3 regions of the Curtobacterium sp. ABR8 genome follow, and region 2 is predicted to be linked to each of the others. Evidence: predicted binding sites of a transcription regulator. Region 2 holds the regulator's gene; each other region holds the start of a gene.

Region 1 (4,258 bases), 1.7 Mb from region 2:
TCGTCTTGGCGGAGGAGAACAAGATCCGCCAGATCGTGACGAACCTGATGGGCAACGCCATGCGGTTCACCGAGCACGACGACCCGATCGAGATCGGCGTCGGCGTGGACGACGACCGCGGCATGGCCCACATCGACGTCATCGACCACGGCGAGGGGATCCCCGCGCAGCTGCGCGACAAGATCTTCCAGCGGTTCTGGCGTGCCGACACCTCGCGCGCTCGGGACACCGGCGGCTCGGGCCTCGGACTCGCCATCGTGTCGGGCATCGTCGCGGCACACCACGGCTCGGTCGAGGTCTTCGACACCGAGGGCGGCGGCGCGACCTTCCGCGTCTGGCTGCCCCTGCTCCCCCGCGACTACGCCGCCTGACGCGGGCGGGCGGCGCGGCTGCGCGCCCGCGCCAGCGCGCGCGCGCCGGCGCGCGCGCCGGTACCTGCGCCCGAGGTTCCAAAATCTCGGCATCTCGCGCCCTGTGGCGCTCGAGTTCGGAACCTCGGCGTTCAGCACACGGCGAGTCGTGGAACCCCGGCGCACCGAGTCCGCCGCAACCCGTTCTGTCCGGAGCCGCATCACACCGACCAGCGAGGCCGTCCATCGACGAGGAGCGGCACGAAGCTCTCGCCCTGACGGAGCATGCGCACGAGACGCCGGGCCGGCCGCGGTCGGACGCAGCGACGGAGAACGACGCTGGACGGGCCTCCAGTCCAAACCGACCGGCTCGGCGAGGTTCCACGACATGCCGCGCGTTGACCGCCGAGGTTCCGAACAACGGCGAACCCGGCCCCGAGATGCCGAGATTTCGGAACCTCACGGGCGGGGCAGGACGGGGCGGGACGGGACGGGCGAGACGGGACGGGACGCGCGCCACACGGACGCCCCCCCGCCCCCGCCCCCGCCCCCGCACGCGGAAGGGCCCCGCACGCGCAGCGTGCGGGGCCCTTCCGGAACAGCGGACCTAGAAGTCCATGCCACCCGTCGGGTCGCCGGCCGGAGCGGCCGCGGCACGCTCGGGCTTGTCGGCGACGACGACCTCGGTCGTCAGGAACAGACCGGCGATCGACGCAGCGTTCTGCAGCGCCGAGCGCGTGACCTTGGCCGGGTCGATGATGCCCGCGGCGATGAGGTCGACGTACTCGCCGGTCGCAGCGTTGAGGCCCCAGCCCGACTCGAGCTCGCGCACCTTGGCGGCGACGACACCCGGCTCGAGACCGGCGTTCAGCGCGATCTGCTTGAGCGGCGCGTCGATGGCCACGCGGACGATGTTCGCACCGGTCGCCTCGTCACCCTCGAGCTCGAGGGCCTCGAGTGCGACGGCACCGGCCTGGATGAGGGCGACGCCACCACCGGCGACGATGCCCTCTTCGACGGCAGCCTTCGCGTTGCGGACGGCGTCCTCGATGCGGTGCTTGCGCTCCTTGAGCTCGACCTCGGTCGCGGCACCCGCCTTGATGACGGCGACGCCACCGGCGAGCTTCGCGAGGCGCTCCTGGAGCTTCTCGCGGTCGTAGTCGGAGTCGGTCGCCTCGATCTCGGAGCGGATCTGGCGGACACGGCCGGCGATCTGCTCGGCGTCGCCGGCACCCTCGACGATCGTGGTCTCGTCCTTGGTGATGACGACCTTGCGGGCACGACCGAGCAGGTCGAGCGTCGCGTTCTCGAGCTTGAGGCCGACCTCTTCCGAGATGACCTGGCCACCGGTCAGGATCGCGATGTCCTGCAGCATGGCCTTGCGACGGTCGCCGAAGCCCGGGGCCTTGACGGCGACGGACTTGAAGATGCCGCGGATCTTGTTCACGACGAGCGTGGCCAGGGCCTCGCCGTCGACGTCCTCGGCGATGATCAGGAGCTGCTTGCCCGCCTGGATCACCTTGTCGACCACCGGCAGGAGGTCCTTGATGTTCGAGATCTTCGAGTTGACGATCAGGATGTAGGCGTCCTCGAAGACGGCTTCCTGACGCTCGGGGTCGGTGACGAAGTACTGCGACAGGTATCCCTTGTCGAAGCGCATGCCCTCGGTCAGCTCGAGCTCGGTGCCGAAGGTGTTCGACTCCTCGACGGTGACGACACCTTCCTTGCCGACCTTGTCGATGGCCTCGGCGATGAGCGCGCCGATGGTCGGGTCTGCAGCCGAGATCGACGCGGTCGCGGCGATCTGGTCCTTGGTCTCGATGTCCTTCGCGTTGGCGAGGAGCTGGTCGGAGACGGCGGAGACGGCCTTCTCGATGCCGCGCTTGAGCGACACGGGGTCGGCGCCGGCGGCGACGTTGCGGAGGCCCTCGCGGACGAGTGCCTGGGCGAGGACGGTCGCGGTGGTCGTACCGTCACCGGCGACGTCGTCGGTCTTCTTGGCGACCTCCTTGACGAGCTCCGCACCGATCTTCTCGTACGGGTCGTCGAGCTCGATCTCCTTGGCGATGGAGACACCGTCGTTCGTGATCGTGGGGGCGCCCCACTTCTTCTCGAGGACGACGTTGCGGCCGCGCGGGCCGAGCGTCACCTTCACGGCGTCGGCCAGCTGGTTCAGGCCGCGCTCGAGGCCACGGCGGGCCTCCTCGTCGAAAGCAATGATCTTAGCCATGTGAGTTCTCGTCCCTCCCGGACGTCGTGGGGTCGTGCTGGCACTCAACGTGAGCGAGTGCCAACGCCGATTCTGGCACTCGCCCGGTGCGAGTGCAACACGATCTGGAGGCTCGTCACGTCTTCCCAGCACACGTTGCGCCAACAGCGCACCCCGACCACCGCCGCGGGCCGCCCGCCACGCACGCCGAGCGACGCGGCCCACGCACGACGAACGCGCCGCCCCTGACGGGACGGCGCGTTCACGATGCGTGTCGTGTGGTCAGGCCGGTCGGACTGCCTCCGCCTGCGGGCCCTTCGACCCGGTGCCGACGTCGAACACCACTGCCTGGCCCTCCTCGAGGACCTTGTAACCCGACATGTCGATGGCCGAGTAGTGCACGAACACGTCCTGGCCTCCTCCATCGACGGTGATGAAGCCGAAGCCCTTTTCAGCGTTGAACCACTTCACGGTTCCGTTGGCCATGATCTCTTGCTCCCTGGTACTGCTGTGCGAACGACGTGTTCGTCGTCTGCAAGGGACTCTGCTGGAAGCACGCCGATCAGGCAAGAGGTGTGACGTTGTTTCACGTCGATTCCGACAGAAATCAACGTGCCCGAAACACGACCGTCACAAATGCGGGCGGAACGGGCCCGCGGAATGCGGATCAGCCGGTGTAGTCGGCCCCGAGCACGACGCTCACGTCGGCGTTCGGGAACGCTGCCGACTGCTGCACGGCGGTGACCCCGAGCTGCTTCGCGATGCCCTGCGCGACGGCCGCCTGTGCGGCCTGCTGGTAGTACACGATCGTCGACGTCGACCCGGTCGTGCCGGCGTCCCCGGTCGAGGCGACCTGCCAGCCGGCGCCGGTCAGCGTGGCGCTGGCGCGGGCGGCGAGGCCGGTGGTCGTCGTGCCGTTCAGGACGACAACGGTGGTCGTGCCCTGCTGCGCCGGCGTGGCCGCGGCCGCTCCGGAACCGGCATCCGCACCGGCCGACGAGGAGGCCGAGGGCTTCGAGGTGGCGGACGCGGACGGCTTCGACGTGGCCGACGAGCTCGTCGACGCCGAGGGCGAGTCCGACCCGCTGAACGAGTAGCTGCCGTTCAGGAGTGCGAGGACGAGCACGCCGATGCCGACGAGCACGCCGGTGGCGAGTGCCGCCCAGGCGAACGCGATCCAGCCACGGCCGCGGCGCTGGGCACCGCGGTGTGCGCCGACCCGGGGGCCGTCGGCGACGTCGTCGAACCGGTCACGGGGGAATCTGGTGCTCATCGTTCCTCTTCACGTCCTTCGGGAGCGCCGCCGGGCGCGACGAAGCTGCGCGTCGCCCGGGCGCTGGTGCGCGCGTGCCGGAGCCGCTGCAGCCTGGTGACGAGCTGCGGGTCGTACGCGAGTGCCGCGGGCGAGTCGATCACGCGGTTCAGCACCTGGTAGTAGCGCGCCGGCGACATCTCGAACTCGACCCGGATCTCCGCTTCCTTCGTGCGGTCGTGCCGTGCCCGGTCGTGCTCGAACGACAGCACGTGCCTGGCGAGCTCGGTGAGCTCGTCAGCGCGGTGCTCGTCGGTGGGGCTGGTCACGGCGGTTCCGATCACGTGTCGGGGAACGGGTCTCGCACATCGTAGGGGCGTCGAGCATCCGGACCCTGGCACGGCGCTGGACTGTCGCGAACACCGGTCACAGGTTCGGGTCGCGGAA
Region 2 (4,258 bases):
GTGGGCGAGGAGGTCGGGGTCACCGGCCGCGAGCTGGGCGACGTTCGCGTACTGCTCGGTCTTGGGGATGACCAGCACGTGGACGGGTGCCTTCGGGGCGATGTCCTCGATCGCGATCACACGGTCGTCCTCGGCGACGACGGTCGCCGGGATCTCGCGCGCGATGATCTTGCTGAAGACGCTGGGCGTGCTGGTGCTCATGACTCCATCGTAGAACGCGGGACCGACCTCGGGCCTTCCCTCACCAGCGACCGAGTCCGGCCTGCAGGATCGCGAGTGCCGCGGGACCGGCGGTCGAGGTCCGCAGCACGCTGTCGCCGAGCCGGACCCTGATCGCTCCCGCGGCCTCGAGCCGGTCGAGCTCGGAGCCGTCGATGCCGCCCTCCGGCCCCACCACGAGTGCGATCTCGTGGAGGTCCGCCGGCGGTTCCCAGGTCGCGAGCCGCACGGTCGCGGTGGGGTCGAGCACGAGCACCGCGGCACCGGCACCGAGCGCGGGGACGAGCTGCGCCGTCGTGACGAGCGGCCCGACCTCGGGCACCCGCGACCGGATCGCCTGCTTCGCGGCCTCGTGCGCGATGGACGTCCAGCGCGATCGGCCCTTCTCGACCTTCGGGCCCTCCCACCGGGAGACACTGCGCGCGGCCGACCACGGCACGATCCGGTCCACGCCGATCTCCGTCGACGCCTGCACCGCCATCTCGTCGCGGCCGCCCTTGGCCAGGGCCTGCACGAGCGTCAGCGACGGGACCGGCAGCGGATCGACGGACAGCGACGCGACGGACAACACCAGCGAATCGCGGTCGACGGCGTCCACCGCACCGGTCACGACGGTCCCCCGTCCGTCCGAGAGCCGCAGCGTCTCGCCGACCCGCACGCGCGAGACGGTCACGGCGTGCCGCCCCTCTGCCCCGTCGAGCGTCACGGAGCCACCGACGGCGACCCCGTCGAGCGACTCCACGACGTAGAGCGATGCCATCAGAAGTTGAAGAAGCGGTCGCGGAGCTTGCCGAACATGCCCTGCTGGAACCGGGCGAGCTGCGGCGCCGAGGCCTTGTGCGACTTCGCGAGCTGCTCGACCAGCTGCCGCTCCTTGTGCGACAGCTTCGTCGGGGTGACGACCTGCACGCCGACCCGGAGGTCGCCGCGGCCGCTCCCGCGCAGCTTCGTGATGCCGCGGTCCTTGATGACCAGGACGTCGGCGCTCTGCACCCCGGGACGGATCTCGAGCTCGACGGGCCCGTCGAGTCCGTCGATCGTCGTGGTCGTGCCGAGCACGGCGTCGGTCATCGCGACCTCGAGCGTGGCGAGCAGGTCGTCGCCGTCGCGGCTGAAGACGTCGTCGTGCCGCACCCGGATCTCCAGGTACAGGTCGCCGGAGGGGCCGCCGGCGGGGCCGACCTCGCCCTGGCCGGGCATCTGCAGGCGCAGGCCCGAGTCGACGCCGGCCGGGACGTCGACCGGAACCGTGCGGCGGGCACGGACGCGGCCCTGACCCTGGCACGTCGGGCAGGGGCTCGGGATGACGGTGCCGTACCCGCGGCAGGTGCCGCACGGGGCGCTCGTCACGACGTTGCCCAGGAGCGAGCGGACCTGGCGCTGGATGCTGCCGGAGCCGCCGCAGATGTCGCAGGTGCGCGGGCTCGTGCCGGGTGCGCAGCACGACCCGTGACAGGTCTCGCACAGGACGGCGGTGTCGACCTCGACGTCCTTGTGGGTCCCGAAGACGACCTCGTCGAGGTCGACGTCGATGCGGAGCAGGGCGTCCTGCCCCCGCTCGGCACGGCTGCGCGGACCGCTGCCCCGGCCACCGCCACCACCGCCGCCGCCGAAGAAGGCGTCGAAGATGTCGCTGAACCCGCCGGCGCCGCCACCGAAGGGGCTGTCGGCCTGTGGCCCGGCGTCGTACCGGCGCCGCTGCTCGGGGTCGCTCAGGACGTCGTACGCGTGCGTGACGTCCTTGAACCGCTCGGCGGCCTCGGGGGCCGGGTTCACGTCCGGGTGGAGCTCACGCGCCAGGCGGCGGTAGGCCTTCTTGATGTCGGCATCGGAGGCGTCTCGCTGGACGCCGAGGACGTCGTAGTGGTCTGCCACGTATCCCTCAGTCGGTTGTGTTCGGTCGGTCGGTCGGTGTTGCAGTCGATCAGTGTTCGCCCAGGAGCTTGGACAGGTACCGTGCGACGGCCCGGACGGCCGCCATGTTCGTGCCGTAGTCCATCCGGGTCGGTCCGAGGACGCCCAGGCGTGCCACCTCGCCGCCACCGGCGAGGTACCCGCCGGCGACGATGCTCGTGGCGTCGAGCCCGTACTCGGCGTTCTCGACGCCGATGCTGGCCGCCACCGCGATGTCGTCCACCTGCATCTCCCCGAACAAGCGGAGCAGGGTGACTTGTTCCTCGATCGCTTCGAGCACCGGGAAGAGGCCGCCGGAGAAGTCCTGCTCGCTCTTCGCCAGGTTCGCGGCGCCGGCCATCAGCAGGCGGTCCTGTCGGTTCGCCGCGACCTGCTCGATGAGGGTCGCCACGACGACCCCGCCGAGCGTCTGGGCCTCGGGGCGGAGCTGTTGCGGCACCGCACGGAGCGCGGTGGGCACGTCCTGCAGCAGGAGCCCCACGGCCGCACCGTTCAGCACGGTGCGGAGTTCGGTCAGCAGCGGCTCGTCGAGCGCGACGTCGGTCTCGACGACGCGCTGCTCGACCCGGGCGGTGTCGGTGATGAGCACCACCATCAGCCGGGCGTCGCCGAGTCGCACGAGTTCGACGTGCTGCACCCGGGCGCGCACCATCGACGGGTACTGCACCAGGGCGACCTGGTTCGTGAGCTGGCTGAGCAGGCGCACGGTGCGGCCGAGGACCTCGTCGAGGTCGTTCGGTGCGCCGAGGAAGGTCTCGATGGCGTGCCGCTGGGCGCTCGTCAGCGGCCGGGCCGCGGCCAGGTGGTCGACGAAGAGGCGGTAGCCCTTGTCGGTCGGCACGCGACCGGACGAGGTGTGCGGGGCGACGATGAGCTGCTCGTCCTCGAGCAGGGCCATGTCGTTGCGGATCGTGGCGGCACTGACACCGAAGGCGTGCCGCTCGACGATCGTCTTCGAGCCGACCGGTTCGCGGGACGCCACGTAGTCGCGCACGATCGCCTTCAGGACCTCGAGGCTGCGTTCACTGACCACGAGCGCTCCTTCCTGGTCGATCTGGCACTCGGACGTGTCGACTGCTGATCCTACGCCCGCGTGACTGCACCCCCGATACGCTTCCGGCATGACCTACGGACAGCAGCCCGGTGGCCCGCAGAACCCGAACGGGCCCCAGTACCCGAGCGGGTACACCCCGCCGCAGCCGATGAGCCCGGAGGACCAGCGCCTCTGGGCAACGCTCACGCACATCGGCGGGATCTTCTTCAACTTCGTCGCCCCGCTCGTGGCGTACCTGGTGCTCCGCGACCGCGGCGGCTTCATCCGCGAGCACACCCGGGTCGCCCTGAACTTCCACATCACCGTCGCGATCGCGTACGTCGCGTGCGGCGTCCTGAGCGTCGTGGTCATCGGCCTGGTGCTGTTCCCGATCGTGGCCGTGCTGACGATCGTCTTCGGCATCATGGCGGCCGTCGCCGCGAACCAGGGCCAGTTCTACCGCTACCCGCTGTCGATCGAGTTCATCAAGCAGTAGGGCCAGCAGGCGACCGGCGGCCGCCGGTCAGTCGAGCAGCTCCCGCACCACCGCGTCGGCGAGCAGGCGACCCTGCAGGGTCAGGTCGATCCGTCCCCGCACCGCGGCCGACCCGTCCACGAGACCCCGTGCGATGAGTCCCGCGACCCGGCCACGGGCCTCCTGGCGGATCTCGCTCGTCGCGAGCTCCCCGCGGACGCGGGCGGCGAGGAGCAGCCGCTCGACGTACCGGGTCTCGTCGTCGATGACCTCGCGCCCGGCGGCCGGCGACTCGCCGGCCAGCACCCGGTTCGCGTACGCGGCCGGGTGCTTCACGTTCCACCACCGGGTGCCGGCGACGGCGGAGTGGGCGCCGGGGCCGACACCCCACCAGTCATGGCCCCTCCAGTACGACAGGTTGTGGCGACTCGCGTGCGTGTCGCCGCGTGCCCAGTTCGACACCTCGTACCAGGAGTACCCGGCGTCGCCGAGCACCTGGTCGGCGAGCTCGTACATGTCGGCGGCCAGGTCGTCGTCGGGGGCGGGGAGCTCGCCGCGGGCGACCATGCGGCCCATCGCGGTGCCGTCCTCGACGATGAGCGAGTACGCCGACACGT
Region 3 (4,258 bases), 1.9 Mb from region 2:
CCGGTCCGGGCGCCGATCCCTGATCCTCCGCACAGGAACGTCACGGCTCGGTAACGAAACAGTTTTGCGTACCGCCCCGTCACACGGGCGAAACACATGGACCCTACGTTTCTCGACATCCAGTGGAGGCGCCGCGTTCGACCCGAAGCGGCAACGCCTCCGCGCAGAGAAAGGGCTCCACGGATGATCAGAACCACCCGTGCCACCACGGCACTGGCGTTGGCAGGCGCAGCAGCCGTCCTGCTCGCAGCGTGTTCCACGACCAGCAGCGGCGACTCCCCTTCCAGCTCGGCGTCGAGCGACGCGAAGAAGGACCCCGCCGCCAGCTGCAAGGCCCCCGACACCCCCAGCACCGACGCGCTGAAGATCGGCACGATCCTGCCGCTCACCGGCTCGCTCGCCTACCTGAACCCGCCGGCCGAGTCCGGTGTCGGCCTCGCGGTCAAGGACATCAACGCCGCGGGCGGCGTCCTCGACAAGGACGTCACCATCGACCCCGCGACCGACTCCGGCGACAGCAACGACATGACCGTGTCGAGCTCGGCTGCGACGAAGCTCGTGAACGCGAAGGTCCCGGTCGCGATCGGCGCCGAGTCCTCGTCGGTCACGCTCAACGTCATCGACCAGCTCACCAGCAACTGCATCGTCGAGATCTCGCCCGCGAACACCGCGAGCGACCTCTCGGGCTACTCGTCGTACTACTACCGGACCGCTCCGCCGGACTCGGTGCAGGGTTCGGCGCTCGGTCAGCTCGTGACCGGTGACGGCAACGCCAAGGTCGCGTTCCTCGTCTTCAACGACACCTACGGCACGGGCCTCCGCAACTCGGTGCAGTCCGCGGTCGAGGCCTCCGGTGGCCAGGTCGTCTACGGCGGCAAGGGCGAGGGCCAGGAGTTCCCGCCCGGTCAGACCACGTTCTCGTCCGAGGTGACGGCCGCGCTCGCAGCCAAGCCGGACGCGATCGTCGTCCTGGCCTTCGACGAGACGAAGTCGATCATCCCGGAGCTCGTCTCGCAGGGGAACACGGCGAAGATCTACATGTCCGACGGCAACACGGCTGACTACTCGAAGGACTTCGACAAGGGCACCCTGACCGGCGCCCAGGGCACCATCCCCGGTGCCTCGCCGAAGGACGACTTCAAGAAGCAGCTGTCCGCCTTCTACAAGGACTCGTCGGGCAAGACGCTCGCCGACTACTCGTACGCGGCGGAGTCGTACGACGCCACCGTCCTCGCCGCCCTGGCAGCGGTGAAGGGCAAGGGCACCGACTCCGGCACGATCCAGGCCAACATGGCCGCGGTCTCCGGAGCCGACGGCGGCACCGAGTGCGCCACGTTCAAGGAGTGCGTCGCGCTCCTCGACGACGGCAAGGACATCCACTACACCGGCCCGTCCGGCATCGGTCCGTTCGACGACAACAACGACCCGTCGAGCGCCTACATCGGCATCTACAAGTTCGACGGCGACAACAAGCCCGTCTACCAGAGCGCCATCCAGGGCGCGGTCAAGAAGTAGGGCACCGGCTCCACCCCACGAAAGCGACAGTCCCCCGCGGGTCATCCGCGGGGGACTGTCGCTTTCGCGTGCGGGTGGCTGAGCGGGCGGACGGGCGGACGGGAGGCCCGGGGTGCGCCCGTCAGGCGGGCTCGGCCGGAGCAGGTGCGAGCGCTCGGCGGCGGGACGCCCGCGCGGCGGCGAACGAGTCCGCCGTCAGTACCGCGAGCGCCAACCACACGATGCCGAAGCCGAACCAGCGCGCCGGCGGCATCGCCTCGTGCTGCACCACCACACCGACGAGCAGCTGCATCACGGGCGCGAGGTACTGCGTCAACCCCAGGGTCGACAGGCTCACCCGCCGCGCCGAGGACGCGAACAGCAGGAGCGGGACCGCCGTCGCCGGCCCCGTGAGCACCGTCACCAGGACGTGCACCCAGCCCTCGCTCGTGAACGTCACGCCGCCGCCGAGGCCCGTCGCACCGAGGACGAGCAGCGCCACGACCGCGATCGGCAGCAGCCACACGGTCTCGATCGTGAGGCCACTCAGTGCGTCGACCGTGCCGCCGACGCGCTTCTTCACCAGGCCGTAGAGGCCGAAGGAACACGCGAGCACCAGCGAGATCCACGGCACCTGGCCGTAGCCGACGGCGATCACGACGACCGCCACGACGCTGATGCCGACGGCCGCCCACTGCGCCGGCCGAAGCCGTTCGCGCAGGACCACGACGCCGAGTGCGATCGTGACCAGGGGGTTGATGAAGTACCCGAGTGCCGCCTCGACGGTGTGGCCGGTGGTCGTCGCCAGGACGTACACGGTCCAGTTCACCAGGATGAGGACCGCGGCCAGGCCCATCACGGCCATCACCCGCCGCTGCGCCATCAGGGTGCGGGTGCGGAGCCACGAGCGGGTGACGGCGATCGCCACCGCGCAGAACACCAGCCCGAAGACGATGCGCCAGGCGACGATCTCGAACGCGCCGGCCGGGGCCATGGCTGCGAAGAGCAGGGGCATGAGGCCCCAGAGCCCGTACGCGATGATCGCCTGCACCACGCCGACGGATGCCTCGCTGCGGACGGGTCGCGCCGGACTCGGTTCACTCACGGAACCATCCTAGGAACGACCGCCGACGAGCCGGACGGACCACGGGCCTCCCGGTCGCCCCGAACGCACGGACGCCCCGCCGGCCGACAGGCCGAACGGGGCGTCCGAGAGGAGTACTGGACTCAGTTGACGACGACCGCGAGGACGTCACGGGCCGACAGGACCAGCAGGTCCTCGCCCGAGTACTTGACCTCGGTTCCGCCGTACTTGGAGTAGATGACCTTGTCACCCACGGCGACGTCGAGCGGGACGCGGTTGCCGTTGTCGTCGATGCGACCCGGACCCACGGCGACGACCTCGCCCTCCTGGGGCTTCTCCTTCGCGGTGTCGGGGATGACCAGACCGGATGCGGTGGTCTGCTCCGCCTCGACCTGGCGGATGACGATGCGATCCTCGAGCGGCTTGATGCTGACGGCCACGGTGACCTCTTCTTTCTCGGTACGGACTCGGTACAGATGAAAACCGGGTTGGCACTACGCACAGGAGAGTGCCAACGCCAACTCTAGGGGGACACTGGCACTCGGTCAATCCGAGTGCCAGCACATCCGGAGAACATCCAGCACCTGGGAGGATCGGGACATGGAAGCCGCCGAACTCGCCGCACTGCTGACCCCTGACGGGATGGCCCTGCTCGACCGTACCCCCGGCGTCTCGGACGGCGGCGAGATCGTCCGGGTGGTGTCCCGGCTCCGGTCCGAAGGCCACGACCAGCAGCTCGTCTCGGCGGTCCTGACCCAGGCGAAGCTCCGGCAGAAGGCCCGTGGCAAGTTCGGCGACTTCGCCGCCCGCATGCTCTTCACCGAGGCCGGTCTCGAGCAGGCGACCCGCCTGCAGGTCGCCGCACAGCACGCCGGGCGCTTCGCCGCGGCCGGGCTCACGCGTGTCGCCGACCTCGGCTGCGGCATCGGCGGCGACGCGATGGCGATGGCCGCGCTCGACCTCGACGTCACCGCGGTGGACCGCGACGAGGTCACCGCTGCGGTCGCGACGCACAACCTCGCGGTGTGGCCGAACGCACGGGTCGAACTGGGCGACGCGGCCGCGTTCGACGTCTCCCGCGTCGACGGCATCTGGATGGACCCCGCACGTCGGACCTCCGGCCACTCGGACACCCGTCGCCTGGCCGACCCCGACGACTGGTCGCCGTCCCTGGACACCGTGTTCGCCGCCGCGACGAGCACCCCGACGGGCGTGAAGCTCGGGCCCGGCATCGACCGCGAACTGATCCCCGACACCGCCGAGGCGCAGTGGACCTCCGTCGACCGCGAGGTCGTCGAGCTCGCGCTGTGGTTCGGGCCCCTCGCCCGGCCGGGGATCCGCCGAGCGGCCACCGTGATCGGTGCGCACGGCATCGCCGAGATGACCGGCCCGGCCGACGCCGAGGACGCCGAGGTGGGCCCGCTCGGCGCCTACCTGTACGAGCCGGACGGCGCCGTCATCCGCGCACGGCTCATCGGCGACCTGGCACGCGCCCTCGACGGCCACATGGTCTCCGACGGGATCGCGTACGTGACCTCGGACCGTGCCGTGACGACGCCGTTCGCCCAGGGCTTCCGGGTGCTGGACACCATGCCGCTCGACGTCAAGCGCCTGTCGGCGCGGCTCGCAGCGGACGGCATCGGCACCGTGGAGATCAAGAAGCGCGGCGTCGACGTCGAC

What was found. The regulator HrcA, encoded in region 2, represses chaperone genes, less so after heat shock. The targets are predictions, from matches to a motif close to TTNGCACTCGNNNNNNNCGAGTGCNAA.
Region 1: groL (chaperonin GroEL) is a predicted target of HrcA. The motif match lies at 2,618-2,644, and genes of this name have one in related genera.
Region 3: groES (co-chaperone GroES) is a predicted target of HrcA. The motif match lies at 3,113-3,139, and genes of this name have one in related genera.

Annotation. Positions count from the first base shown of each region.
Region 1 covers NZ_CM173818.1:3,521,598-3,525,855, forward strand. The annotation lists gene ACXKZB_RS16800 (sensor histidine kinase) at 1-371, shown strand, start outside; gene groL (chaperonin GroEL) at 958-2,580, opposite strand; gene ACXKZB_RS16810 (cold-shock protein) at 2,842-3,045, opposite strand; gene ACXKZB_RS16815 (LytR C-terminal domain-containing protein) at 3,227-3,832, opposite strand; gene ACXKZB_RS16820 (DUF3263 domain-containing protein) at 3,829-4,140, opposite strand; gene ACXKZB_RS16825 (DUF2332 family protein) at 4,238-4,258, opposite strand, start outside.
Region 2 covers NZ_CM173818.1:1,795,011-1,799,268, reverse strand. The annotation lists gene ACXKZB_RS08645 (histidine triad nucleotide-binding protein) at 1-201, opposite strand, end outside; gene ACXKZB_RS08640 (16S rRNA (uracil(1498)-N(3))-methyltransferase) at 242-979, opposite strand; gene dnaJ (molecular chaperone DnaJ) at 979-2,094, opposite strand; gene hrcA (heat-inducible transcriptional repressor HrcA) at 2,144-3,166, opposite strand; gene ACXKZB_RS08625 (DUF4870 domain-containing protein) at 3,255-3,662, shown strand; gene hemW (radical SAM family heme chaperone HemW) at 3,690-4,258, opposite strand, start outside.
Region 3 covers NZ_CM173818.1:3,685,229-3,689,486, forward strand. The annotation lists gene ACXKZB_RS17555 (ABC transporter substrate-binding protein) at 184-1,515, shown strand; gene rarD (EamA family transporter RarD) at 1,637-2,599, opposite strand; gene groES (co-chaperone GroES) at 2,722-3,018, opposite strand; gene ACXKZB_RS17570 (class I SAM-dependent methyltransferase) at 3,179-4,258, shown strand, end outside.